DNA from 4 places in the Rossellomorea sp. ABR4_004 genome. Region 2 is predicted to be linked to each of the others. Evidence: riboswitches for the same ligand, from Rfam matches in the RefSeq annotation. Region 2 holds a riboswitch; each other region holds the start of a gene.

Region 1 (6,065 bases), on a different contig from region 2:
TATAAATATGGTATTAAAAGTCGAATTTAGTATTTATTCATACGACTTAAGTTTGATGAAAAAGACAAAAAGAGGGACGGACCTTCGACACTAGTGTCGAAGGTCCGTCCCTCTTTTTTAGGATGTTTTTCTACGATTTCTCCATTTTCGGTAGATTTTTCCGTTGATGTAGAAGAATCTGGTGATCCAGCCGGCTTGTGCGATGAATTGTTTGGAGAAGGATTGTACTTTTTCTTGTTTGTTTGCCTTGTCGTCTGACAGGTAAACGCCGATGAGTCCTTTGTTGATCAGGCGGTGAAAATGGGCATGGGGCAGTTCATGGGTGTGTTCGTCTGCTTTTTGAAGGAAATGTAACAGCCGTTCTTTTAAATGCTCATCATCCTCGTAATAGAAGCAGAAGTTCAAGTCTCCCCCCTCCTGGTCCTCATCCTGATCAATGAAGTAATCAAGAAGAATATGTAAGCCCTGAATATATGGAAAATATCCACGTTTGATTTTTTCTGTGTGCGACGGCTGAAAATCGCTCCGGCATGCGTATGACACTAAACAGAAGATACCGAGTGTGGATCCGGAGCAGGCGGAAAACTCGTACCAATTCATTTCAGGAAGGTTCGAACGGTGAGTTTCAAACCAACTCTGCAGTCTTCCCACCCTTTCTTCTTTCTTTACATGTTTATGTATCTGCAAGTCACAGTAGTATTCACAAAGTTGTATAAGATCCTTTTTAATGCTGCCATAGTGTTGTATTGCTTCTAGAACGGACTGACAGGCAAGCACTAAATCTTTCAGGTACCCCCCGTCATCCTGATCGGCCCTTAATGCATAGTAATTGACAGGCACAGCGCCCACCGTCAGGGCGTCTTTCATGGATTGATGAAGAAGGGCAAAATCGTCGGGATCCAGGGAAACGCTTCGATCACAGAGATTATCCAAATAATCGCTTATCGTTTGATAGGCGACGATGAATCGAATCGTTTCTTCTTTCTTGTCCAGTGCCAGCAGGGAAAGGATCGATCCACCTTCACAGTGAAACGTTTTATGTTCGATACTGGCAAGGGCCTGACTTCTTAATTCCTGATTGGGGATCGCTTCTGCCCGCCTCTTCCACTCATCTAATTCTTTATGAACAATCGGAAAAACATTTCGGTATACTCTTGTCATTAACGAAAAGGGATCACTTGGTATCGACACCTTTACCACCTCTTTTACAAAATGTATCCTAGCGCTTTCAAACGACTTTCAATGAAAATTTTGGAGTACTCAAAGATATCTTCTCTTTCAGGTTCATTATAGATTTCATGATAGCATTTCGGCCATTCTTTGTAATGCATTTCAGATAAAGACAGTTCGTTGAACCATTTTTTCACTGCTTTTTTGTCAACGATTTTGTCGTCACCGGCCTGCAGCACTAGCAGGGGGACATCTGGCATTTTTTCCAGGTTTACAAAAGCCAGTTTTATTGCTTGGGCGAGCTCCCTGTACCAGCGGACAGACACCTTGGTGATATAGAGTGAATCGTTGCTGTCAATTTCACGAACATCGGCATTTCTCGTTGCCATATCAATCGTTAATCCTGATGGAAACTTCACCATGGGAGCGATCTTATTTAAACCATGGGACAAGAGCTCGATCGGTTTTGACGGAGTCGTGACCAAGCCTAAACAAGGTGAGGACAAGATCACCCCCGCCAAGTTCACATGGGATTCCTGAAGCATACGGACCGCAACAAGCCCACCCATACTATGACCAATCAGAAATACAGGCAACTCAAATTGGTACGCCGCCTGTACCCAATCTTTTACTTCCACTATATATTCATCGAACGAATCGATATGTCCTCTTTTACTTCTTGAAGTCATCCCCTGACCCGGTAAATCGCCCATGATGACATGGAAGCCTGCTGCACGCCACATTTCAATGAGCCAACCGTACCGACCATGATGCTCCATTGCTCCATGAACGATGACGATGACTGCCTTTGCTTCTTGATCTGTTTCCCATTTCCACATGGCAATTCCTCCTTAATAGTTCTCTATGTGAATGAATTCTGCTACCATTATTATAGTAAATATTCTTGAAAGGGGTAGTATTAAATGCTCTATCCATATTATGATAAAAAACCTATCATCGCTCAATCGGCATACATTGCCGATTATGTCACCATCTCCGGGGACGTGGAGATCGGTGAAGAGTCCAGCATCTGGTTCAACACCGTCATCAGAGGGGACGTCGCTCCAACCAAAATCGGTAATAAAGTAAATATACAGGATAATTCAATTCTTCATCAGAGTCCAAATAACCCTCTTATTCTTGAAGATGAAGTAACCGTAGGCCATGGAGTGATTCTACATAGCTGCAAAATCCGAAAGAAAGCATTGATCGGCATGGGATCCATCATTCTCGATAATGCTGAAATTGGTGAAGGAGCATTTATTGGGGCAGGAAGCCTTGTTCCACAAGGGAAAGTCATTCCTCCCAACACACTGGCATTCGGTCGTCCAGCAAAAGTGGTGAGAGAGTTAAATGAACATGATATTAGCGAAATGAAGCGAATATCGAAAGAATACGCAGAAAAAGGACAATATTATAAAAGCATCAAACCATTTTAATATCCTATACTTGGGATACCCCAACCTTCCTGAGAATACTCATGGAAGATTTTCTTGTAAGCAGGTCCCGGCTTCGGATTCGGATTCATCTGCCATTTTCAACATATATCTGCCAAAATCACGATTACCTGCCATTTGGCACAATAACCTTCGCCACCGCCGTCACACATCGCAAAAGAGACCAACACCTTGATAAGTGTTGGTCTCTTCTACTATCTTTCCTTATTCGCTTAATGCTTCCGCTTTTAATGCTTCCGCTTTGTTTGTACGCTCCCAAGGAAGATCAATATCGTTACGGCCAAAGTGTCCGTAAGCAGCTGTCTGCTTATAGATCGGACGACGAAGATCCAGCATTTTGATGATTCCTGCAGGACGCAGGTCAAAGTTATTGCGAACAACGTCGATTAGTACGTCTTCTGATACTTTACCTGTTCCAAATGTATCAACTGAGATGGATACCGGTTGAGCCACACCGATTGCATACGCTAATTGAACTTCACATTTTTCAGCAAGTCCTGCTGCCACAATGTTCTTCGCTACATAACGTGCTGCATAGGCCGCAGAACGGTCCACTTTCGTTGCATCCTTACCAGAGAATGCACCGCCACCGTGACGAGCGTATCCGCCGTATGTGTCAACGATGATTTTACGTCCTGTTAACCCTGCATCACCTTGTGGTCCGCCGATAACGAAACGACCAGTCGGGTTGATGAAGTATTTTGTTTGCTCATCGATCAGTTCTTTCGGTACAACAGGATCGATGACATATTCTTTTAAGTTACGTTGGATTTGCTCAAGCGTCACTTCAGGGTGATGCTGAGTTGAGATAACGATTGTGTCAATACGAACCGGCTTATCGTTTTCATCATATTCAACGGTTACTTGAGTTTTTCCATCCGGACGTAAGTAAGGAAGGATTTCTTCTTTACGAACTTCAGTCAGACGACGGGAAATTTTGTGGGCAAGGGAAATCGGAAGAGGCATAAGCTCTTTCGTTTCATTACAAGCGAATCCAAACATTAACCCCTGGTCACCTGCACCGATTGCATCGATTTCTTCATCCGTCATTTGGCCTTCACGAGCTTCTAGTGCCTGATCTACACCTTGCGCGATATCAGCAGATTGTTCATCGATGGATGTTAATACAGCACATGTCTCGGCATCAAAGCCATATTTCGCACGAGTGTAGCCAATTTCACGGATCGTTTCACGAACGATTTTTGGAATATCGACATACGTACTCGTTGTAATTTCACCCGCAACAAGAACAAGGCCCGTCGTAACAGACGTTTCACATGCTACACGAGCATTCGGATCATTTGTAAGAATTGCATCAAGAATTGAATCAGAGATTTGGTCACAAATTTTATCTGGATGTCCTTCGGTTACGGACTCAGATGTAAACAGACGACGTTTAGTTGACATCAAGGTTCCTCCTTAAGCATAATTGTTAGACTTTGATCTAACAAAACATTAAACAGATACGGTACTCATTCCCTAAGTAGTATGAAGTAAACATGGTTTTTTTATAAAAAAATCATGCATTATGTGCATTTGATCCACTATAAACAGAAAAAACCCTTCCTCATGATTCATGCATTAGAGGAAAGGTTTCAGATCATAGCCGCGCCTTTTCTCTCTTATCGTTCAAGGTTCTCAGACCTTGCCTCAGTTTAGCACCTTCGCTTAATCGGATCGTTTCAAAAGAATAAGATCCATTCACTATTTAGCAGGTTGCTGGGTTTCATAGGGTCTGCTCCCTCCACCAGCTCAGGATAAGAGTATCCGTTCAAGGAACTATGATAACGTTTCGTACTGGTGGTGTCAACTTTTTTCAAGTGACATGTTTAACCATTCAAGCTTGGTCTTTTCATGATTCCAACCTATCTTGACCTCTTAAAATAACCTAATTAGGCAATGAGGCTAAACATTATGATTTTTCCTTCATATATATAAGAAGGTACAAGCTATTTTCGGATAAAAAATGTGACAATATGAAGACACATTATAAAATTAAATAAATAGTATAGACTAATGGTTCAATTGTGTTATACTATTTTTGTGAAGCAAACGAGATCATTAAATTTATATAAAGGAAGGGTTCTAATGAATTCAGTGAGCATGTCTAATGAATTAACAGAATTACTTAACGGTCAAAACATTCAGGAACAATTATCTGTTTCCCAACTAGTTGAAAAAGTCCTTCAACGAAATGAAGGCGTTTTAACATCATCAGGTGCAGTCAGAGCAGAAACTGGTAAATACACAGGACGCTCTCCTAAGGATAAATTCATTGTAGAAGAACCATCCACAAAGGATAAGATTGAGTGGGGTTCTGTCAATCAACCAATCTCTTCAGAATCATTCGATAAACTATATACAAAAGTATTAGATTACTTAAAAGAAAAAGAAGAAGTATTTTCTTTCAAAGGGTTCGCAGGTGCTGACTCAAAACATAGACTACCTATTCAAGTGATCAACGAATTCGCTTGGCATAATCTTTTCGCTCACCAATTATTCATTCGCCCTACAGAAGAAGAGCTAAAGGGTCATCAATCAGAATTCACCGTCGTTTCTGCCCCGAACTTCAAGGCAGATCCAGCAGAAGATGGCACTCACTCTGAAACATTTATCATTGTATCATTTGAAAGAAGAATTGTCCTGATTGGTGGAACTGAGTATGCAGGTGAAATGAAGAAATCGATCTTCTCTGTCATGAACTACGTACTTCCAGAATCCGATATCCTTTCCATGCATTGTTCTTCAAATGTCGGACGTGAAGGAGATGTGGCATTGTTCTTCGGTTTATCCGGTACAGGAAAAACGACATTGTCCGCAGATCCGAACCGTCGTTTAATCGGCGATGATGAGCACGGATGGTCTCCTAACGGTGTATTCAATATCGAAGGCGGCTGCTACGCTAAGTGTATCGGCCTGACACGTGAAAAGGAGCCACAAATCTTTGATGCGATCCGTTTCGGTTCTGTCCTTGAAAACGTGGTTCTTGATGACAATTCCCGCATCGCTGATTATGAGGATAACACGTTGACAGAAAATACTCGTGCTGCGTACCCTCTTCAAGCGATGGATAACATCGTTGAACCGAGTGTTGCAGGACATCCAAATACCATTGTATTCTTAACCGCAGATGCATTCGGGGTATTACCTCCAATCAGCAAACTGACGAAAGAACAAGCAATGTACCACTTCTTGAGCGGATATACATCGAAGCTTGCAGGTACTGAGCGCGGAATCACTTCACCACAGGCCACATTCTCGACATGCTTTGGCTCACCATTCCTGCCACTCCCGGCAACTCGTTATGCTGAGATGCTTGGGAAGAAAATCGATGAGCACAATGCTCAAGTATTCTTAGTGAACACTGGTTGGACCGGTGGAGAATACGGTGTTGGTAACCGCATGAAGTTATCCTACACCCGTGCTATGATTCAAGCA
Region 2 (6,065 bases):
TTCCTTTTGAAAGAATTTCTCCCCATGGATCGATGATGAGGGAACAACCGCCAAATTCATTGTTCGGGTCATTTCCAACCCGGTTGCAGGCAATCACGAAGCATTGGTTTTCAATCGCTCTTGCCTTTAAGAGGGTCTGCCAATGATCAATTCGTGCTGCTGGCCACTCTGCTACGACAAAAACAACCTTGGCACCTAGTAGAACTTGTTTTCTGAACCATTCAGGGAAACGGATGTCGTAACAAATCAATCCGGCCATTACTGTGTCTTGAAGGGTGAAGATGCCATCTTCATGCCCGGGAAGTAAATAATGATGTTCATCCATTAGCTTAAACAAGTGGAGCTTCGAATACTTTTTCACCAGCTCGCCTTTTGAATTCGTAACTAGAAGAGTATTGGACACCCCCTCCTGCGATTTCTGCGCAACAGAACCACCTACAATGTGAATGGAATATTTCTTTGATAGTGCAGACAGGAAGGAGGAAGAGTCTTTTGCTCCTTCATCAGCGATTTCATCCATTCTTGTAAGGTCATACCCAGTCGTCCACAGCTCAGGGAGCACAACTGTATCACAGCCGTCGTCACTAGCTTTTTTAATCCATTCTTCTACTATTTGCTTGTTTTTTTCGGGACTCCCGAACACAATATCGATTTGTGCAAGACCTATCTTTTGAATCATTTCTTTCACCTCATTAAGGACTTTTTGGAATTTATTCCTTTACATTCTTTATTTTCCGTTATATCATTTGTGACTAGAATTTGAAAGTAATTAATTTTCAAAAAAATGTAGTGGGTGAGTGTAATGAAAACCTTTAGTAAAGCAAAACGATTAGATTTATTACCTGAACAATTTTTCGCATCCCTCGCCAAAACAGTGAATGCCGTGGTCAAAGAGGGACATGATGTCATTAATTTGGGCCAGGGAAATCCGGATCAACCGACTCCTCAACATATTGTGGAAAAACTGACAGAAGCAGCAGCTTCGCCGTCCAATCATAAGTATCCTCCATTTCGCGGGTTTTCGTCCTTTAAAGAGGCGATTGCTGCCTTTTACCTGCGTGAATATGGTGTGGAGTTAGATCCGGAAACAGAGGTAGCTGTGCTATTCGGAGGAAAGGCCGGGTTAGTTGAAATCCCTCAATGTTTATTGAATCCTGGTGATGGGGTATTGGTGCCCGATCCCGGTTATCCGGATTATTTATCAGGGGTAGCGTTGGCAGAGGCACGTATGATTAAAATGCCACTGCGAGAGGAGAATGGATTTCTGCCTGATTATAGTGAACACTCCCGTAATGAGCTGGAAAGTGCGAAATTAATGTTTCTGAACTACCCTAATAACCCTACCGGAGCAATCGCCACACAATCATTCTTTGAAGAAACAGTCACTCTTGCCAATCAGCATGATATTTGTGTTGTACATGATTTTGCCTATGGAGCCATAGGATTTGATGGAAATAAGCCAATAAGTTTTTTGGAAACCGATGGAGCAAAGGATGTCGGGATTGAGATTTATACATTATCGAAAACGTACAATATGGCTGGCTGGAGAGTAGGGTTTGCCGTCGGGAATAAGAGTGCCATAGAAGCGATCAACCTCCTGCAAGATCACTTATATGTAAGTCTGTTCGGTGCTATTCAAGAAGCGGCTGCCACTGCCCTTTTAAGTTCCCAGGAATGTGTACATGCACTGGTTTCAACCTACGAAGAAAGAAGAAAACTATTAATCTCCGGACTTCAGGAAATAGGGTGGGATGTAAAAGCTCCACAAGGTTCCTTCTTTGCCTGGCTAAAAGTACCTGAGGGTTTCACATCTGTAGAGTTCTCTACTTATTTACTTGAAAAAATCAAAGTTGCTGTAGCCCCGGGTGTAGGCTTTGGAGAATATGGAGAAGGGTACGTACGTGTAGGACTATTAACCACAAATGAGCGGATAAAAGAAGCGATTTCCCGTATAGAAAATTTAGAATTATTCCACAAAAGGGATTGACAGAAATTGAAATTGGTGCAATAATCCAACTGAAATAATGAATAATGAAATTCTTATCAAGAGCAGGCGGAGGGACCAGCCCTATGAAGCCCGGCAACCGACTTATTCAAGCACGGTGCTAATTCTTGCAGCTAAAAAAGCTGACAGATAAGAAAGAGTGACTTTATTAAACCTCTTCTTATTTGGAAGAGGTTTTTTGTTTGCCCAGGCTAAAATAACTTGCGGCTAAAAATAGCATGTTCAAGGAGGAAGGACAACAATGAGTGAAGTGATAGCCACATATGAAATAAAGGGAAAGAGTGGTTCATTCGATAAAAAGGCAGAGGGGATCGCCTTGGGATTGACTGTCGGTTCATGGACGGACTTACCGCTCCTGGAACAGGATCAATTGCGCAAGTACAAGGGGAGGGTCGTTTCCGTGAAAGAGTGGGAAGGCAAAGATGGCCCCAGAGGTAAGGTGCAAATTGGCTATCCCGGTGATAATTATTCAAATGATATCCCAGCCATCCTTACTACGGTATTCGGCAAGCTTTCCCTTGATGGTGAAGTGAAATTAGTAGATGTAGAGTTTTCCAGCGACTTAAAAAAAGCCTACCCTGGACCACGTTTTGGAATAGAAGGAATCAGGGAGCTAACGGGTGTACACGACAGACCCTTGTTAATGAGCATCTTTAAAGGTGTAATCGGCAGGAACCTTACCTACCTTGAAACCCAATTAAGGGCACAGGTTCTCGGGGGAGTCGACGTAGTAAAAGACGATGAAATTCTCTTTGATAATTCACTGACACCTTTCACTGAGAGGATCAGTATAGGGAAAAAAGTGTTACACGAGGTGTTTGAAGAGACTGGTAAGAAAACGCTGTATGCTGTAAACCTCACAGGAAGAACTTCAGAATTACGTGATAAAGCAAAAAAAGCACGTGATCTTGGAGCACATGCCCTTTTATTCAATGTATTTTCTTATGGACTGGATGTTCTACAGGAATTGAGGGAGGATCCTGAGATCAGTTTGCCGATTATGGCACATCCTGCATTCGCAGGTGCCGTTGCCTCATCCCCTGTATATGGTGTGAGCTATTCTTTATGGTTAGGGAAATTCCTGCGAATGGCCGGAGCTGATTTTTCTTTATTTCCATCTCCATACGGAAGTGTCGCCTTAGAGAAGAGCAAAGCTTTATCCGTAAGCCATGAGTTAACGAAGGATGATGATCATCTAAGAAAAACGTTGCCTGTACCGTCAGCAGGCATTCACCCTGCGCTTGTACCACTTTTGGTGAAGGATTTTGGTGTAGATTGTGTCATTAATGCAGGTGGTGGCATTCACGGTCATCCAGATGGGGCAGTTGGAGGGGGAAAGGCATTCGTCCAAGCAATTGAAGGAGTTTTAAGGGGAGATTCTCTCTCAGCTGTAGCGGATTCCCACGATGAGCTTCGTAAAGCACTATCCCTATGGGGAGAGGAGGTAAAGGTATAATGAAGCATCCGATCATTTTCTGTGATTTTGATGGAACGATTACAGAAACGGATAATATCATCTCATTGATGAAAACCTTTGCTCCTGCAGAATGGGAACCTGTCAAAGACGACATCTTAAATCAGTCTTTGTCCATTAAAGAAGGAGTCAGCAAGCTGTTTTCACTCATTCCTTCATCTAAGAAAGAGGAAATGATTCAGTATCTATTAGACACAGCAGTCATACGTAAAGGGTTTAAGGAGTTTGTAGATTATACAAAGGAACATGAGATACCTTTGTATATCGTTAGCGGTGGAATTGATTTTTTTGTGTATCCTCTACTAAATGAATATGGGCCTTTTAATGGGATTTATTGTAATGAAGCTAGCTTTAACGACTCAACCATAACGATTCATTGGCCATATCCATGCGATGATCACTGTGAAAGTAAAGGGTGTGGATGCTGCAAGCCTTCCATCTTGAGGTTGTTGTCTTTAACAGAAGATACGGAGGTCATTGTGATAGGGGATTCTGTCACAGATATTGAAATGGCGAAGCTTGGAGACACTGTGATTGCCAGAGACTATTTGGCACATACATGCGAAGAAAAAGGAATCCCCTATCATCCGTTTGAATCCTTTCACGATTGCATGGACGTCATTGAAAAAGGAGTGAAAATATGAATTCCTATCAATCTCAATGGGAAGAACTAGCTGATATCAAAAGGGAATTGGCAGAGAGGGATTGGTTTATGGGAACGAGCGGGAATCTTGCCATACGAGTGAGTTCATTACCTGCTACTTTCCTGGTAACGGCAAGTGGAAAGGATAAAAGGAAGCAAACCGATGAAGATTTCCTGCTCGTAAATGCTCAAGGTGAGGCCATCCAAGATACACCTGCACGACCATCGGCCGAAACATTGCTGCACAGTCATGTTTTCACAGAAAGCTCAGCAGGATGCAGCCTACATGTCCACACTGTGGCGAATAATGTAATCAGTGAACTGTATGGGGATGAGGGTGTCGTCACATTTAGAAACCAAGAATTAATTAAAGCGTGGGATAAATGGGGGGAAGATGATTCTTTATCCATTCCAATCATTCGTAATCATGCACATATCCCGATGCTTGCCCGGGAATTTCAATCCTTTATTAAAGCAGACAAAGGGGCGGTGCTCATTCGCAACCACGGTATAACGGTCTGGGGAAGAACCGGTTTTGAAGCTAAGAAACTATTGGAAGCTTGTGAGTTTTTATTTCAATATCAACTCACACTTTTATCCTTAACGAATACGAGAACAATTACTAAAGGAGGAGTAAGATTATGACGACAATCATAATCCAAGGGAATAACCAAGTGATTGATAACCAGGAAGAAGTAGTGAAGTATTTAAGTGAACAAGGAGTCATTTATGAGCATTGGAATATCGACAAGTTGGTAGAAGGACTGAGGGATCAATACGCATTAACCGAAGATGATAAAGCGGAAATCCTGTCAACTTTTAAAGAGGAGATTGAAGATATTTCAGAGCGAAGAGGATATCAGGCTTGGGATGTGATCTCCCTTTCCGAGCGCACACCAAATCTTGAAGAGCTTTTAAGGAATTTCCAACAGGAGCATCATCACACAGATGATGAAGTCCGCTTTATTGTAAACGGCCATGGTGTATTTGTCATTCAAGGAAATGATGGTGATTTTTTTGAAGTGCATTTAAACCCGGGTGACTTAATCTCAGTCCCTGAAAACATCCGCCATTATTTTACATTAAGTGAAGATAAGCAAGTAGTTGCCGTCCGTATTTTCGTCACACAGGAGGGCTGGGTACCAATCTATTAAAATAGTATTCAAGGGATAGACAAAGAGTAGAATCGATTGTCTATCCTTTTGTTATTATCAGGGGAGATATTTGACGGAAAATGTCTAATTAAGAAACATTACTAGTTATTTTGTCTTGTTTTGCGAATCTATTTACTTTTCTGATAATACTTGCGATAATGCTCAAGTAACGATTTAACTTAATAAAGGCTAGGAGCTAAAAAAGGAGTTTATTAGAAATGGGTCGTCTATTAAAACAGAAGTGGTTATTAATGAGAATTAATCAAAAACGTTCAGAAATGATTGGGTTGGGAGAGAGTTTAGGATTATGTGCAGCGGAGACAATCAAATGCAGTCAGCAATTAGATCAGCTGTTGAACGACTATGAAAAGTGCACAAATAAGATCGTATCATTAACCCTCCAAGAAACATCAAACGAATTTGGGCAATACATTAAGAACTTATTAAAACGAACTGCTTCTTGAGACTATTCATCAAGTTTTTCCCTCACCATTCAAGGTTTACAAGAGAAAACAAATCTCCAACAATATCCACACGTATACCAAAACAATCAACTTAATTTGTCGTTATTTAATAAACGAAGGACGGTTCGCATTATGCAAACCGTCCTTCGTTTATTAAATACTGAGGAGTCTATCATGTTTGACAATAACAGCTTTTATTTGTATAATATTTTGAAACTGAGATATTTAATTTTTAAAGGAATGAATGCCATGAACGAACCTCAGGATACAAAACAATCATTAAAGCTTTTCATTGTCTTGTCAAGAGCTTTCAAAGCCTTAAATG
Region 3 (6,065 bases), on a different contig from region 2:
CTCGCTGCCCAAGTGAGCGTAGCCAAATCGTTGGAAAATCCAGCAGAAGATGCCGCGATCAATGTATTGGGAACTGTAAAGTTGTTGGAGTACAGCATCAAATACGATGTGAAAAAATTCATCTTCTCCTCCTCGAGTGCAGTGTATGGTTATACAAATGAGGTGATTCATGAAGAGAGTGCCACTAGTCCCATCTCCTTTTACGGTACCTCCAAATTAGTATCTGAAACTTATATCAAACTATTTAATAGGCTATACGACCTTCCGTACACCATCTTGCGATACGCCAATGTATATGGACCAAGGCAAAGATCTGATGGTGAAGGCGGAGTCATTAGCATTTTTATTGAGCAACTATTAAACAATGAGGCACCAATCATTTTTGGGGACGGAAATCAGACACGGGACTTTGTATACGTAGAAGACGTAGCCCGGGCAAATCTTCTTGCCATCACCAATGCTGACAACCAAATCATCAATATCAGCACCAACACCCAAACATCCGTCAATTTACTCTACATCCTGCTCTCAAACCAAATCCACTCTTCCCAACAGCCAAACTACGAAGCGAAACGGGAAGGAGATATTTTACACAGTCACCTTTCAAACGCGAAAGCGCTTGAAAACCTTAAATGGGAACCTGTATATGATCTGATCTCAGGACTCGAGAAAACGGCAGCATATTTCAAAAAGAAAGAGTAGTCATGCTATCATAAATCGCATTAGTTAAAAGAAAAAGCCTGTATGACAGGCTTTTTTTCCTTAGATCGCGATCTTCATGTCAATATCACTCATGTATTCTACCCTAGACGATCTAAAATCCATTCGGCTGTTTTCTTTCCGTTCTGAATGCACGCACCTATACCCACTCCATAATATGAAGAACCGGCCAGCTTCACGCCTGGTAGCTGGTTTGCCAGATTGTTATCTAATGAATGGACAGACTGACTGTGCTCAAGATGATAATTTGGCATCAGATCTTTCCAATTCGTAACTTCAACAGAAACCGGGTCACAGTCTATACCTATGCTTTTTCTGATATCCTCCAGTGCCGTGCTTACAAGTTCTGCCTTGCTATATTCTTTCAAGTCATTGTAATGAAGGTTTGTACTTTTATAAAAAAGTCTCAATAATAGTCTTTGGTTATTGGATGTATGCTTCCACTTCCGACTCGTCCATGTGCATGCATCGCATTTCACATCTCTGCCGTTTGATACGATAAAGCCTGTCCCATCAGCAGGAAGGTCCGCATCTGGAATGTTAAATCCGAGGTAGATCGAAATCAGTGAAGAGTTTTTCAGTTTATTAAAATCAGGTTCCAGTTGTTCATGAGTTAGTAACTTTTGGGTTACATCATGAGGTGTTGCGAAAACTACATAATCCGCTTGAATGCTACCATGACCATTAAGAGTGAGTTTGTATTTATCGCCCGTTTTTTGGAAATCTTTTGTTTCTATGCCTTTTAAAATTGTGGTACTGGAGCATTGTTCTTCTAAACGTTCAATGATGGTTGATAAACCATTTTTAAACGAGATGAACTTTTTTTGGGATGCCCCTTGGAATTTTTGTTTATTTGCTGATAAACCCTTCATGATACTGCCGTAATCATTTTTATAATCTAGTAAGTACGGAAGTGTCGAAGCCATAGTAAGTTTATGCAAGTTCCCCGAATAAACCCCTGATAATACTGGAGCTATCTGTTTCTCGACAAGTTCCTTACCCAGGAATGCTTCTAGAAATTCACCGATGGAACTCTCTTTTGTAAAATGTGTATTTTCCGTTTCTAGGTCTTTAAGGGCATTAATCTTCCCTTCTTCTGACACCAGGGTGCTACTTTTAAGTGAATCAACTGACATGGGAATTCCGAAAATCGTGTCTTGGGGAATCTCGTGTAATTCGCCATTTGTGTATATGTAGGATGTGCCTGTTTCATTATAGACCAGTTCCTCTTGAAGTTGAAGTTCTTCAACTAGAGACAGAACCCCTTCATTTCGGGCTACGATGGAATCTGCTCCTGCTTCCATAATGAATTCGCCTTCTCTTATGGTTCTAATTTTGCCGCCAAGCTGCAGATCTCGCTCGATTAAGATTAACTCGATATCTATTTCTCGTTCTTTGGACATTTTTTGAAGATGGTACAGAGCTGTTAATCCTGTAATTCCTCCACCTACGACAACCACTGTCTTCATACGATTCACTCCAATAATTGCGTTTATGTATACAGATTATCATGTTTTTTGTTTATTAGAAAAAGATTCTGTGTCTGATTTGGGAAAAAATATGGGTATGAAGGTTAGTTTCAACATGTATATATTATTTTCATTAACCCTCTTCTGATTCATCACTCAATTCCTAGTTGACAACTAAGAATACTTATATATATAATGTAAGAAATCAATGACAACTATATAGCCACTTATCCAGAGAGGTAGAGGGACCGGCCCGATGATGCCTCAGCAACAGATTCTACATCGTAGAACACTGTGCTAATTCCACAAGCTTTGTGCTTGAAAGATGAGTTGAAGTTTTATACTTAAAGCCTTCTTCTTATCTATTAGGGAGAGGGCTCTTTTCAATAAAAGAGCCACTTCCAATGTTCGAATACTAATAAGAGGAGTGATCCAACATGGGGAAAATTCTCCAGGAATCTATTCATAATCGCAAAAATGAGTTAATAAACAAATTAATTGTCCACAACATTTTCAAAAAAGGGGACAAACAATTATTCGAGCTGACGTTGCAAGAACTTGAGGATGAATACAAATATCTTCAAAAGGAATGCCATCCGCATAGTGATGTTGGGTCCATCCATTGGAAAAATTGTGCGAAATTAAGCAGTTAATAAGCAGCAATCCTAGGTTGTGGACTGCTTACTTATTTTTCTATAGTTAAACAAAATGTCTGCATTCATCAGCACATCCTCCTCGTGGTGATTCTAGTTTTTCTTAACAAAATTGATTCATATATAAACGATCTACTCCTTATTTAAAAAATTCTTTCAAAAACATTCCAAATGTCTTATTCTGATAATCTATCATCTCTTACAAAGGAATTAATATATGACTTCCATCCTGCAGCATTTCATGAACGAATTCATCGGCTTAGATAGTTGGTCTCTCATTTTCATCAGTATTTTCATTAATATACTCATCAGTATTCTTGGTTTCCTGCCAAGTGTCTTCTTAACGGCCTTTAATATTTCCGCATTTGGGTTTTGGCCAGGAATCGGTATTTCCATACTTGGTGAATCCCTAGGGGCCATTGTTAGTTTTTATTTGTACCGAAAAGGAATGAAGTTTGCAGGTATTGATCAGATTCTGTCAAACAAATACTTTCTTAAATTAAAAGAAGCGTCTGGTACGGAATGGATCTTTCTTCTATTCTTGTTCCGCATGGTTCCATTTGTTCCTTCAAGTGTAGTAACCGTTGCCGCTGCCTTTAGCTCTATTTCTATTGTTGCCTTTTCTATGATCAGTTCTGTCGGAAAGATTCCTTCGTTGTTGATTGAGGCATTCGTGGTGATGAATGTGTTGGATGCGGATAAGGGCACGGTCATTTTATTGGCAGGTTCGATGATGGTTGGGATACTATATTTGGGATATCGTTGGTGGAAGAACAATAGATTATAATTGTGTCAGTTACGGACACCACTCTCCTCGGGAAAAGAAAAAAGACGTCCACCACATGGCGTACGTCTTTTCTCCCTTTCATTTATTGTGCATTTACCTCGACAGCATCCTTCTTGTGATATTCTGCAAAGATCTCCGCGAACGCTTCTGTAGAGTTATACAATTCCACTAAATTATTTTCCACTCCGCCAAACTCAAGTAACATGGCTCTCTCGGTTAGGTCCTGATTGTAAACCCCGTTACCTTCTGCTCTTGTTTTGATGAAAACTCCACGGCTGATGCCAGGATATTTTTCCTCCAGTTTAGCATTCAATTCCTTTGCGATCTTAAGGTTCTTTTCGAAGTTTTTGTTTTCTTTCCCTACGATAAAAAATAAGCGGGCATAGTTTTTACCGTTAATGGTTTTGGTCGTGATGCTCCGTGGCTGAGAATCCCGATGGATATCGATCAAGTACGTTAAGTCATCGTTTTGGGCAATGGCTTCTTGTACTAGTCCCCTTGATAACTGATAGGATTCAAAATATGTCCATGACTTGTCTTTGAGTGCTTTGTTTACATCTGTCTTATCCTGAACTGCCCCAATCCCCCTTGCTTCAAGCTCTTGCTTTAATTTGGACCCTACAGCAATGACGTTAACCTTCTCGTTGGTACTCGCTGGATCTTTCGAATCGTTATTTTTAATTAGCGGGCTGAACGCTTCCCAGCTGTGTGAATGATAGATGTAGACGGATTTTTCATCAATCTCTTGAACTCCGTTTCCTGAATTGTTGTTTGCCTGATCAATTTGGCTCTGATCGATTTCCTGATCTTTCAACTGATCTTCTGTTGGAGCCGGTGATTCATTTGGAAGGTTGGTAATGTCCGTCCCCTTCCCCGCAACAGCTATGTGAGTATGATAATTTTCGATTCCTGGGATTTCCCGTCCAAATAAACTTCGCGGATCAAGGAGTGAAACATTCGTGACACTTTCCAACCAATCAAAATCATTGTTTAATGCTGCCTCATTTGTAACACGCAATCCTGTCATTTCCTGTGACAACAACATAAGAAATGTTTCCTTCGGGACTAGTTCCGACATTGATGAATACAGTAAACTATCCACCCTCAATTTAATGGCAGTTGATGAAATCAACCACACGGTCAAGTACATGAGTACAATACCGATCAATACTACCCGAATGATGGCCTTCATAGAGACGAATACTAGTGGGACTAAGCTATTGTTGTTTCGAGACTTATACGACATCATCAGTACCCCTATATAAAGTATTTAATAGTTAACTTTATGCAGGGGGATGATAGAGTAGAAGGTTTTTTCCGGGATTCGGTCGGATTTCCTATTTCGCCTTATACCGTGAAATCATTTTCAACCTTTAGTTTAAGTGCATTTCGAAGTAATTCTTGAACGACTGCTGCGAAAATGGAAATGGTGACAGACGCAAAGCTGATAATGATCCCAACCATAGCAATACCCGGATGAAGAGCATGTTGAATGAGAAGAAACACTATACCTGCCACATATATGGCTGTAATCAATAAGGCATACAACTTTATTCGGTGAAGAGACACAATTGCTTTCCCTGAAAAAGCGTTCTCTTCAATACACGTTAAAAGCTTAAAAGCTTGATACAGCGCTAAATTAAATGGAACCGCTGTTAAGTATAACCCTATTAGAACCGGCCATTTCAAATAAGCGAATTCGGGAAATAGATCAGCCGAATGCTTCGCCATGGTTGGCAACCAGACAACACAAAGGATGAATACAATCGCTCCTATTGCCATCACGGCCCCTTTTAAAAAAATCGTCGTTCCTCGTTTTATAACACACCTCTAATACCATGTTTTTCTAAATTATATAATGAGATTTATTGTTTTCCAATAAAATAGTATCGATTTTTTATTTTCTATTAAAAATCCCTATACAAACAAACACATGAGTAGACTCATGTGTTTTAAAACTTTATCTGCTATTTACTTCATTGGCTGCCCTCACCCCCGACTCTATCGCCCCTTCCATCCAACCGTGAAAAGAGGACGTGTGCTCTCCGGCAAAATGAATCCTGCCTTCGGGTATCTTAATATACTCCCCGATATCACTAGCCTGACCAGGGGTATAAAGGGTAAAACATCCTGCAGAGAATGGATTTTTACTCCAGTTGTAGACTACATAATTCAGCATTTCTGTATACACCTGTTCTCCATATATTTTAGAGAGGTCTTCTAAAACTTCTTTGATGATTACTTCTTTCGATTTACTGTTCCATAAGAGTGCATTCTGCCCCCAGCTGTAACTCGCCAACATGACCCCTGGTTTGTTACTTCCCTTGTCGTGACTCGGCATATACGTAAAGCGTGTGGGGAGATCTGACACGATGTTTCCGTAATTTAAGTCTTCCCAGAAGCGACGACGAAATTCGATTCCTATTTTGACGGATG
Region 4 (6,065 bases), on a different contig from region 2:
AGATTCCTATGGAAGCACTTGATATCATCCTCCAAACAGAAGACATTCATAAAGCGACGGAATTGATCAGCTCAAAATTAGGCAATCCCGTCATCATTGAAAACAAAAATTTCGAACTGATTTCATACAGTTCCTCTTCGAATAAGTTCGATCAAACACAGCTAAAGACAATCCTCACGAAAAAATGTCCGGTCTTCATCATCGATCGACTGAAAAAAGAGGGCATCGTCCACCAGCTCGAGAAACATACGGATCCGATCCGGGTACAGGCGATGGAAGAGTTAGGATTTCACCAGCGCGTCGTCGTTGCAGCCAAGTACCTGGGAAACACGATGGGATATATTTGGGTTCAGGAATCCAACCGTCTTCTCGAAAATGAAGAGCTCGCTTTCCTTGAAGAAATCTCCGCTCATCTTGGAAACCTGATCAATGATATGTACGCAAAAGTCAATATCAAAAAGGACAGAAAAGAAGAAGTACTATGGCATCTCCTGCAGCACGAATACGGAAGTGAAAGCCAGCTCCGCCATGATGCATCCCTCGTCAAGCTGACCCTGCCTGAACGGTTCACGGTAGCGGTATACTCGATCGCATCGTCGGACTATAAGCCTATGCTCGACCAATTGGAGAAGCTGGTCCAGGAATCCAGCTTCAACACAAAGATTTATTCACTACGAACGGAATTCCAGGTGATCCTCGTTCTCTACGGCAAAGCAGACACACCATCTTCCTCCCTGGAACTAGCCAGAGATCTAGTCGAAAAGGTGAAAGAACAAACAGGGGAAGAAGAATTCTACCACTTCCTGATTGGGATCGGGAAAGAATACACCACGTTATATCAAATGAGAAAGAGCTTCTTGGAAGCGTCAGAGGTCATTGAAACGGCTAACTTCATCAGCCCGCGTCCTGAATCCATGCCTCGGGAATTCGCTCATCTGGGTATTTACAGGTACTTGCCAACCCTTTATGAGAAGAACACGTCAAAGGATTATTACAGTGATGATCTGCTGGTATTGATTAAGAATGATGTGAAGAAACAGACAGATCTTCTTAAGACACTTGAGGTGTATTTGGCGAATGATGGGAAGGGGAAACAGACCGCCAATGAACTGTTCATCCATCCGAACACGTTGAATTATCGGATCAAGAAGATACAGGATCTGACTACGATTGATTTTAATGATTTTAATATGAAGGTTTATTTGTATACGGAGTTGTTGTTGTTGAATAATGTGGAGGCTTATTATCAGAGGTACAAGGATGCTTTGAAAGGGATTTGATGCTCTTGGCCAGAGGAGAATTCTATACGTAGGGGGCAAATATATTGGACTTTGAAATGGTAGAGAATCTCAATAGTAAACAAGTCGAAGAATTACACGTCATGTATGAAACAGAATGGTGGACTAAGGGACGGACACTTACTGACATTCATGTTATGCTTGAGAATTCAGACATTGTTATAGCATTGGTTGGACCACAAAATAAAGAATTAATTGCTTTTGCACGTATACTTACCGATTACGTTTATAAAGCCATTATTTTTGATGTCATTGTAAATACATCCTACCGTGGAAAGCATATTGGTGAAAAAATGATGAACAACATCATAGAGCACCCCTCGTTAAAGAAAATAAATCATTTCGAACTATACTGCAGACCAGAAATGATACCGTTCTACGAAAAATGGGGGTTCACAGATAATCTGGGTGAACTTCATTTTATGAGACGCGGTTAATAATGGAATAGACTTTAAGTTTTATGTGAAACAAGGATTCATACTAGGTGGAGTCGACACATTGAAGCAGTCATATATTCCAAATATAGAAAACACTTTGTATTGGTATAAGTTATTCAAGTATCCTGGGCAATAATGGAATAAGAAAGTAGAGGGGGACGGTACTTTTTTTACCTTTACCTTTTGACCATCACCCAGGAAAGTAGAGTGAAAGCCGTCCCTGTTTTTTTGTAAGAACTATTTTCCTAAATAAGATAATTTAACGTAGTACAATATGTATTTCACTGTATACTTAGAATATTCAGATTTTAAAAAAAGAAGAAAATTCGTGTATATTAGACAACCTGTCAAAAGATGCCTCACAATCTTTGTTTAAGAGTGACCCACTTATCGGTTGGGGATCTGGTTAAGTGCCAGAGATAATGAATAGACGGTAAGATTCCGCTTAAATGGTCACTACGATTAAAAAAGGCTGAAATAAGCGGAAAGATTCCGCCTATTGCTTCCAGAAATATAATAATGGGGGATTTATCTGTGCTTAAGAGGAAATCCTCCGCTTATTTCCCTTCAATACTAAGTCCATCCTGGATATAACCGTAAAATCTCCGCTTATGTTCTTTCAGCCTAATAGACTGGGACCTGACCCCGCCTTCATCAGGGTCGGACCTTCTGTTAAAAGTAGGAGAGGTCCGTCCCTCTCTTTATGTAAAAACACTTAACAATATAAATCCGTTGAGTGGGAATGAGTCCGTTTCTTACTTCTCCTTTCGACTAATCTCAATCTCCCTTAAAGTCAATATGTAGAGTAGGAATCGTCCCCAGTTTGCATGCTTTCAAGTTGGATTTTGGATGAATTAGCCAATTTGAGTATATTGAAATTAATTCAAAAACAGGATTGACAACCCAACTAATATCCTTTAACATTACCCTAATGCTAAAACGCATTATAACGTTAACTTAATAAAGCGATATCTTCTTATCCAGAGAGGTGGAGGGACTGGCCCTGTGATACCTCGGCAACGGGTTCTTATGAATACCGTGCCAATTCCATCAAGTCATATGACTTGAAAGATGAGAAGAGCGGGACATATACATATTTGTGCCTCTCTTCTTATGAAGGGGGGCACTTTTTATTTTCTGCCATGTCCTTCACACACAGGCTTCAAGAAGAATACATAGCGAAAGGAGCAAGTCCTGTATGATCAGAGTTCAGAATGTTACGAAAGTTTTCGAGACGAAGGATGGCCCATTCACCGCTTTGAAGAATGTTTCCTTCGAAGTGAAGAAGGGAGAGATTTATGGCGTGATCGGATTCAGCGGAGCGGGAAAAAGCACGCTTGTCCGCTGTCTCAATTTTTTAGAGAAACCATCATCGGGTGATATTTTCATAGAGGGGCGCAGCTTGAAAGATCAGTCGGCAATCGATCTGAGGAAAGAGCGGCACCGCATCGGGATGATCTTTCAGCATTTCAATCTGTTTCAATCCCGGACGGTGGCAGGGAATATCGCCTATCCTCTGAAACTTGCAAAATGGCCAAAAGAAAAAATCAGCGAGAGAGTAAAGGAGTTGCTCGCGTTTGTCGGACTTGAAGATAAAGCGAAGCATTATCCGGATCAACTGTCAGGAGGGCAGAAGCAAAGGGTGGGGATAGCAAGAGCCCTGGCGACATCGCCTTCGATTCTGCTCTGCGATGAAGCCACATCCGCACTTGACCCTCAGACGACGGAATCGATTCTGAACTTATTAAAGAGAATCAACGCGGAGTATGGCATTACGATTGTGATGATCACCCACGAAATGGGGGTCATCCGGGAAATCTGTGATAAGGTCGCTGTCATGGAAAATGGAGAAATCGTGGAAGAGGGAAGCGTCTTCGATATCTTTTCCAACCCGCAGACCCCGACGACGAAAAACTTTGTGAAGAGTGTCATGAATGATCAGCTGCCGGCATCGGTTCTCGACAAATTGAATGACAGCAAAGAAGGGCGCATCTGCCGCCTTATTTTCAAGGGGGATTCGACGGGCACGCCGATTTTGTCCGAAACGGCAAAGAAATTCAATGCCCATATCAATGTATTATTCGGCCAGATCACGGAACTCCAGGGCAAGCCGTTCGGGAATCTCATCGTACAGATCATCGGCAGCAAGAAAGAAACGGAAGAGATCCTGGATTATTGGAAGAACAGATTATTCGTAAGCGAGGTGGAGAAGCGTGCAAGTTAACTGGGAATTATTTTGGCCAAAAATTATAGAAGCGACATGGGATACCGTGGCGATGGTGTCATTCTCCCTCCTGTTTGCAACGTTGATTGGGCTTCCCCTCGGCATCATCGTCGTGGTGACGAGAAAGGGGCACTTACTTGAAAATAAAGTCGTCTTTTCCATATTGAGCAGCATCATCAACATATTTCGTTCGATCCCGTTCATCATCTTGATGGTGGCCATCATTCCCTTTACAAGATTGGTAGTGGGCACATCGATCGGAACGGCGGCAGCGGTCGTGCCGCTTGTCGCATTTGCGGCACCGTATATTGCAAGACTGGTAGAGAGCTCGCTCCTTGAAGTGGAACCGGGTGTCATTGAAGCGGCGGAGTCCATGGGGGCAGGGCCGTGGCAGATCATTTTCGGGATCCTCATTCCGGAAGCATTGAGTACACTGGTCCTGAATATCACGATCGCCACCATCGGCCTGGTCGGTGCATCGGCCATGGCTGGGGCAGTCGGAGGCGGGGGCCTCGGAGATCTGGCCATCGCTTACGGTTATCAGCGATTTGAAACATCCGTCATGATCGTGACTGTCATCATTTTAATCGTGATGGTGCAGGGATTGCAGACAGCAGGAAATACCTTATCAAAAATCATCAGAAGACGTTAGGAGAGAGGAATATGAAAAAATCAATCAGTCTAGCAAGTATCGCGATTCTATTAATCACCCTTATATTGAGCGGCTGCTCGGGAAACAGTGCATCCGGCTCAAGTGAAAAAGAAGTTGTTAAAGTCGGAGTGAATGGATCTGGGGTGCCGATTTGGGAGTATATGAAAGAGAAAGCAGAGAAGGAAGGGATTGAGATCGAGATTGTGGAGTTTGCCGATTACGTGAGACCGAACCAGGCCCTGGCCGATGGGGATATCGACCTGAACGCCTTCCAGACGATTTCGTATTTTGACTCTTTCGTTGAAGAACATAATCTGGACCTTGTACCGATCGGCTCGACGATCATCGCGCCAATGGGAATCTATTCGGAAAAATATAAATCGGTAGAAGACTTACCGAAAGGCAGTAAAGTAGCCGTTCCTCAAGAGGCGACGAACCTTGGCCGTGCCCTTCTCCTACTGGAGGAAGCAGGTTTGATACAACTGAAAGAAGGATTTGATCAGTCACAAGGTTTGGAAGCCATAAAAGAAAACCCGAAAAACCTTGAATTCACACCGGTCGTCGCTGCCCAGACACCGAGGGTACTACCGGATGTTGCAGCATCGATCATCAATAATGGTGTCGCTGTTGAAGCAGGGTTCGTCCCGGTTGATGACAGCATCTATATCGAAGGGGCGGAATCTAAGCCGTTCATCAATATCATCGCGGCGCAGCAAAAAGATAAAGAAAATAAGACTTATAAAAAGATTGTGGAGCTCTATCAGGAGGATGACGTAGCGGAACATATCAAGAAAACATACAAAGATTCCCTGATCCCGACATTCGTGCCGGTCAGTGAATTGCATTAGGAGGGTAAAGAGATGAGTCAACCAGCAGCGATTACCGATCGTAAACACACCCTCGTCTCGGCAGTGGATCAACTGGCTGTGAAACTCGTATCAACCAGCCATCAGATCCACGACAAACCTGAAATCGGAAACGAAGAGTTCTTTGCTTCAGAGACCTTGACCACCCTCCTTGCAGCCAACGGGTTCTCCATTGTACGGGGAGTCGCAGGTCATGAGACTTCCTTTGTAGCACGCAAACATTCAGGGAAAGAAGGGCCGGTCATCGGCTACCTGGCTGAATATGACGCCCTGCCTGGACTCGGTCACGCCTGCGGTCACAATATCATCGGGACGGCAAGCTGCGGGGCGGCCATCGCCCTGTCGTCCCTACTCGATGAAACAGGAGGGGAAGTGGTGGTGTTCGGGACGCCTGCCGAGGAAGGCGGTCCGAACGGAAGTGCAAAGGGGAGTTTTGTAAAGGCAGGCTTGTTTGAAGGAGTGGATGCCTGCATGATGGTCCATCCGTTCAACCGAACAACTCAGACAGGGAAAACCCTTGCGGTGGACCCGCTTGATTTTGAATTTAAAGGAAGGTCTGCCCATGCGGCAGCTTCCCCTGAAGACGGA

The links. A riboswitch is a leader RNA that binds a small molecule or an ion and turns the genes downstream of it on or off. The one in region 2 is predicted to bind S-adenosylmethionine.
Region 1: it holds a riboswitch for S-adenosylmethionine, as region 2 does, so the genes downstream of both, metK (methionine adenosyltransferase) here and ACXAF2_RS19575 (2,3-diketo-5-methylthiopentyl-1-phosphate enolase) in region 2, are expected to answer to the same signal.
Region 3: it holds a riboswitch for S-adenosylmethionine, as region 2 does, so the genes downstream of both, ACXAF2_RS22615 (Fur-regulated basic protein FbpA) here and ACXAF2_RS19575 (2,3-diketo-5-methylthiopentyl-1-phosphate enolase) in region 2, are expected to answer to the same signal.
Region 4: it holds a riboswitch for S-adenosylmethionine, as region 2 does, so the genes downstream of both, ACXAF2_RS06565 (methionine ABC transporter ATP-binding protein) here and ACXAF2_RS19575 (2,3-diketo-5-methylthiopentyl-1-phosphate enolase) in region 2, are expected to answer to the same signal.

The regions. Positions count from the first base shown of each region.
Region 1 is NZ_JBSWVM010000001.1:1,373,763-1,379,827, forward strand. Features, by position in the region: gene ACXAF2_RS07220 (tetraprenyl-beta-curcumene synthase family protein) at 118-1,191, opposite strand; gene ACXAF2_RS07225 (alpha/beta hydrolase) at 1,206-2,009, opposite strand; gene ACXAF2_RS07230 (gamma carbonic anhydrase) at 2,094-2,609, shown strand; gene metK (methionine adenosyltransferase) at 2,832-4,034, opposite strand; SAM riboswitch class I at 4,247-4,391, opposite strand; gene pckA (phosphoenolpyruvate carboxykinase (ATP)) at 4,716-6,065, shown strand, end outside.
Region 2 is NZ_JBSWVM010000003.1:509,366-515,430, reverse strand. Features, by position in the region: gene ACXAF2_RS19585 (carbon-nitrogen family hydrolase) at 1-679, opposite strand, end outside; gene ACXAF2_RS19580 (aminotransferase class I/II-fold pyridoxal phosphate-dependent enzyme) at 803-1,987, shown strand; SAM riboswitch class I at 2,038-2,141, shown strand; gene ACXAF2_RS19575 (2,3-diketo-5-methylthiopentyl-1-phosphate enolase) at 2,247-3,461, shown strand; gene ACXAF2_RS19570 (2-hydroxy-3-keto-5-methylthiopentenyl-1-phosphate phosphatase) at 3,461-4,123, shown strand; gene ACXAF2_RS19565 (methylthioribulose 1-phosphate dehydratase) at 4,120-4,767, shown strand; gene ACXAF2_RS19560 (1,2-dihydroxy-3-keto-5-methylthiopentene dioxygenase) at 4,764-5,276, shown strand; gene ACXAF2_RS19555 (aspartyl-phosphate phosphatase Spo0E family protein) at 5,495-5,740, shown strand; gene ACXAF2_RS19550 (MarR family winged helix-turn-helix transcriptional regulator) at 5,981-6,065, shown strand, end outside.
Region 3 is NZ_JBSWVM010000008.1:20,341-26,405, reverse strand. Features, by position in the region: gene ACXAF2_RS22625 (NAD-dependent epimerase/dehydratase family protein) at 1-702, shown strand, start outside; gene ACXAF2_RS22620 (protoporphyrinogen oxidase) at 801-2,189, opposite strand; SAM riboswitch class I at 2,414-2,521, shown strand; gene ACXAF2_RS22615 (Fur-regulated basic protein FbpA) at 2,627-2,842, shown strand; gene ACXAF2_RS22610 (TVP38/TMEM64 family protein) at 3,060-3,629, shown strand; gene spoIIP (stage II sporulation protein P) at 3,712-4,875, opposite strand; gene ACXAF2_RS22600 (DUF2975 domain-containing protein) at 4,977-5,411, opposite strand; gene ACXAF2_RS22595 (flavin monoamine oxidase family protein) at 5,590-6,065, opposite strand, start outside.
Region 4 is NZ_JBSWVM010000001.1:1,230,657-1,236,721, reverse strand. Features, by position in the region: gene ACXAF2_RS06575 (PucR family transcriptional regulator) at 9-1,280, shown strand; gene ACXAF2_RS06570 (GNAT family N-acetyltransferase) at 1,325-1,735, shown strand; SAM riboswitch class I at 2,709-2,813, shown strand; gene ACXAF2_RS06565 (methionine ABC transporter ATP-binding protein) at 2,934-3,959, shown strand; gene ACXAF2_RS06560 (methionine ABC transporter permease) at 3,949-4,611, shown strand; gene ACXAF2_RS06555 (MetQ/NlpA family ABC transporter substrate-binding protein) at 4,623-5,459, shown strand; gene ACXAF2_RS06550 (M20 family metallopeptidase) at 5,472-6,065, shown strand, end outside.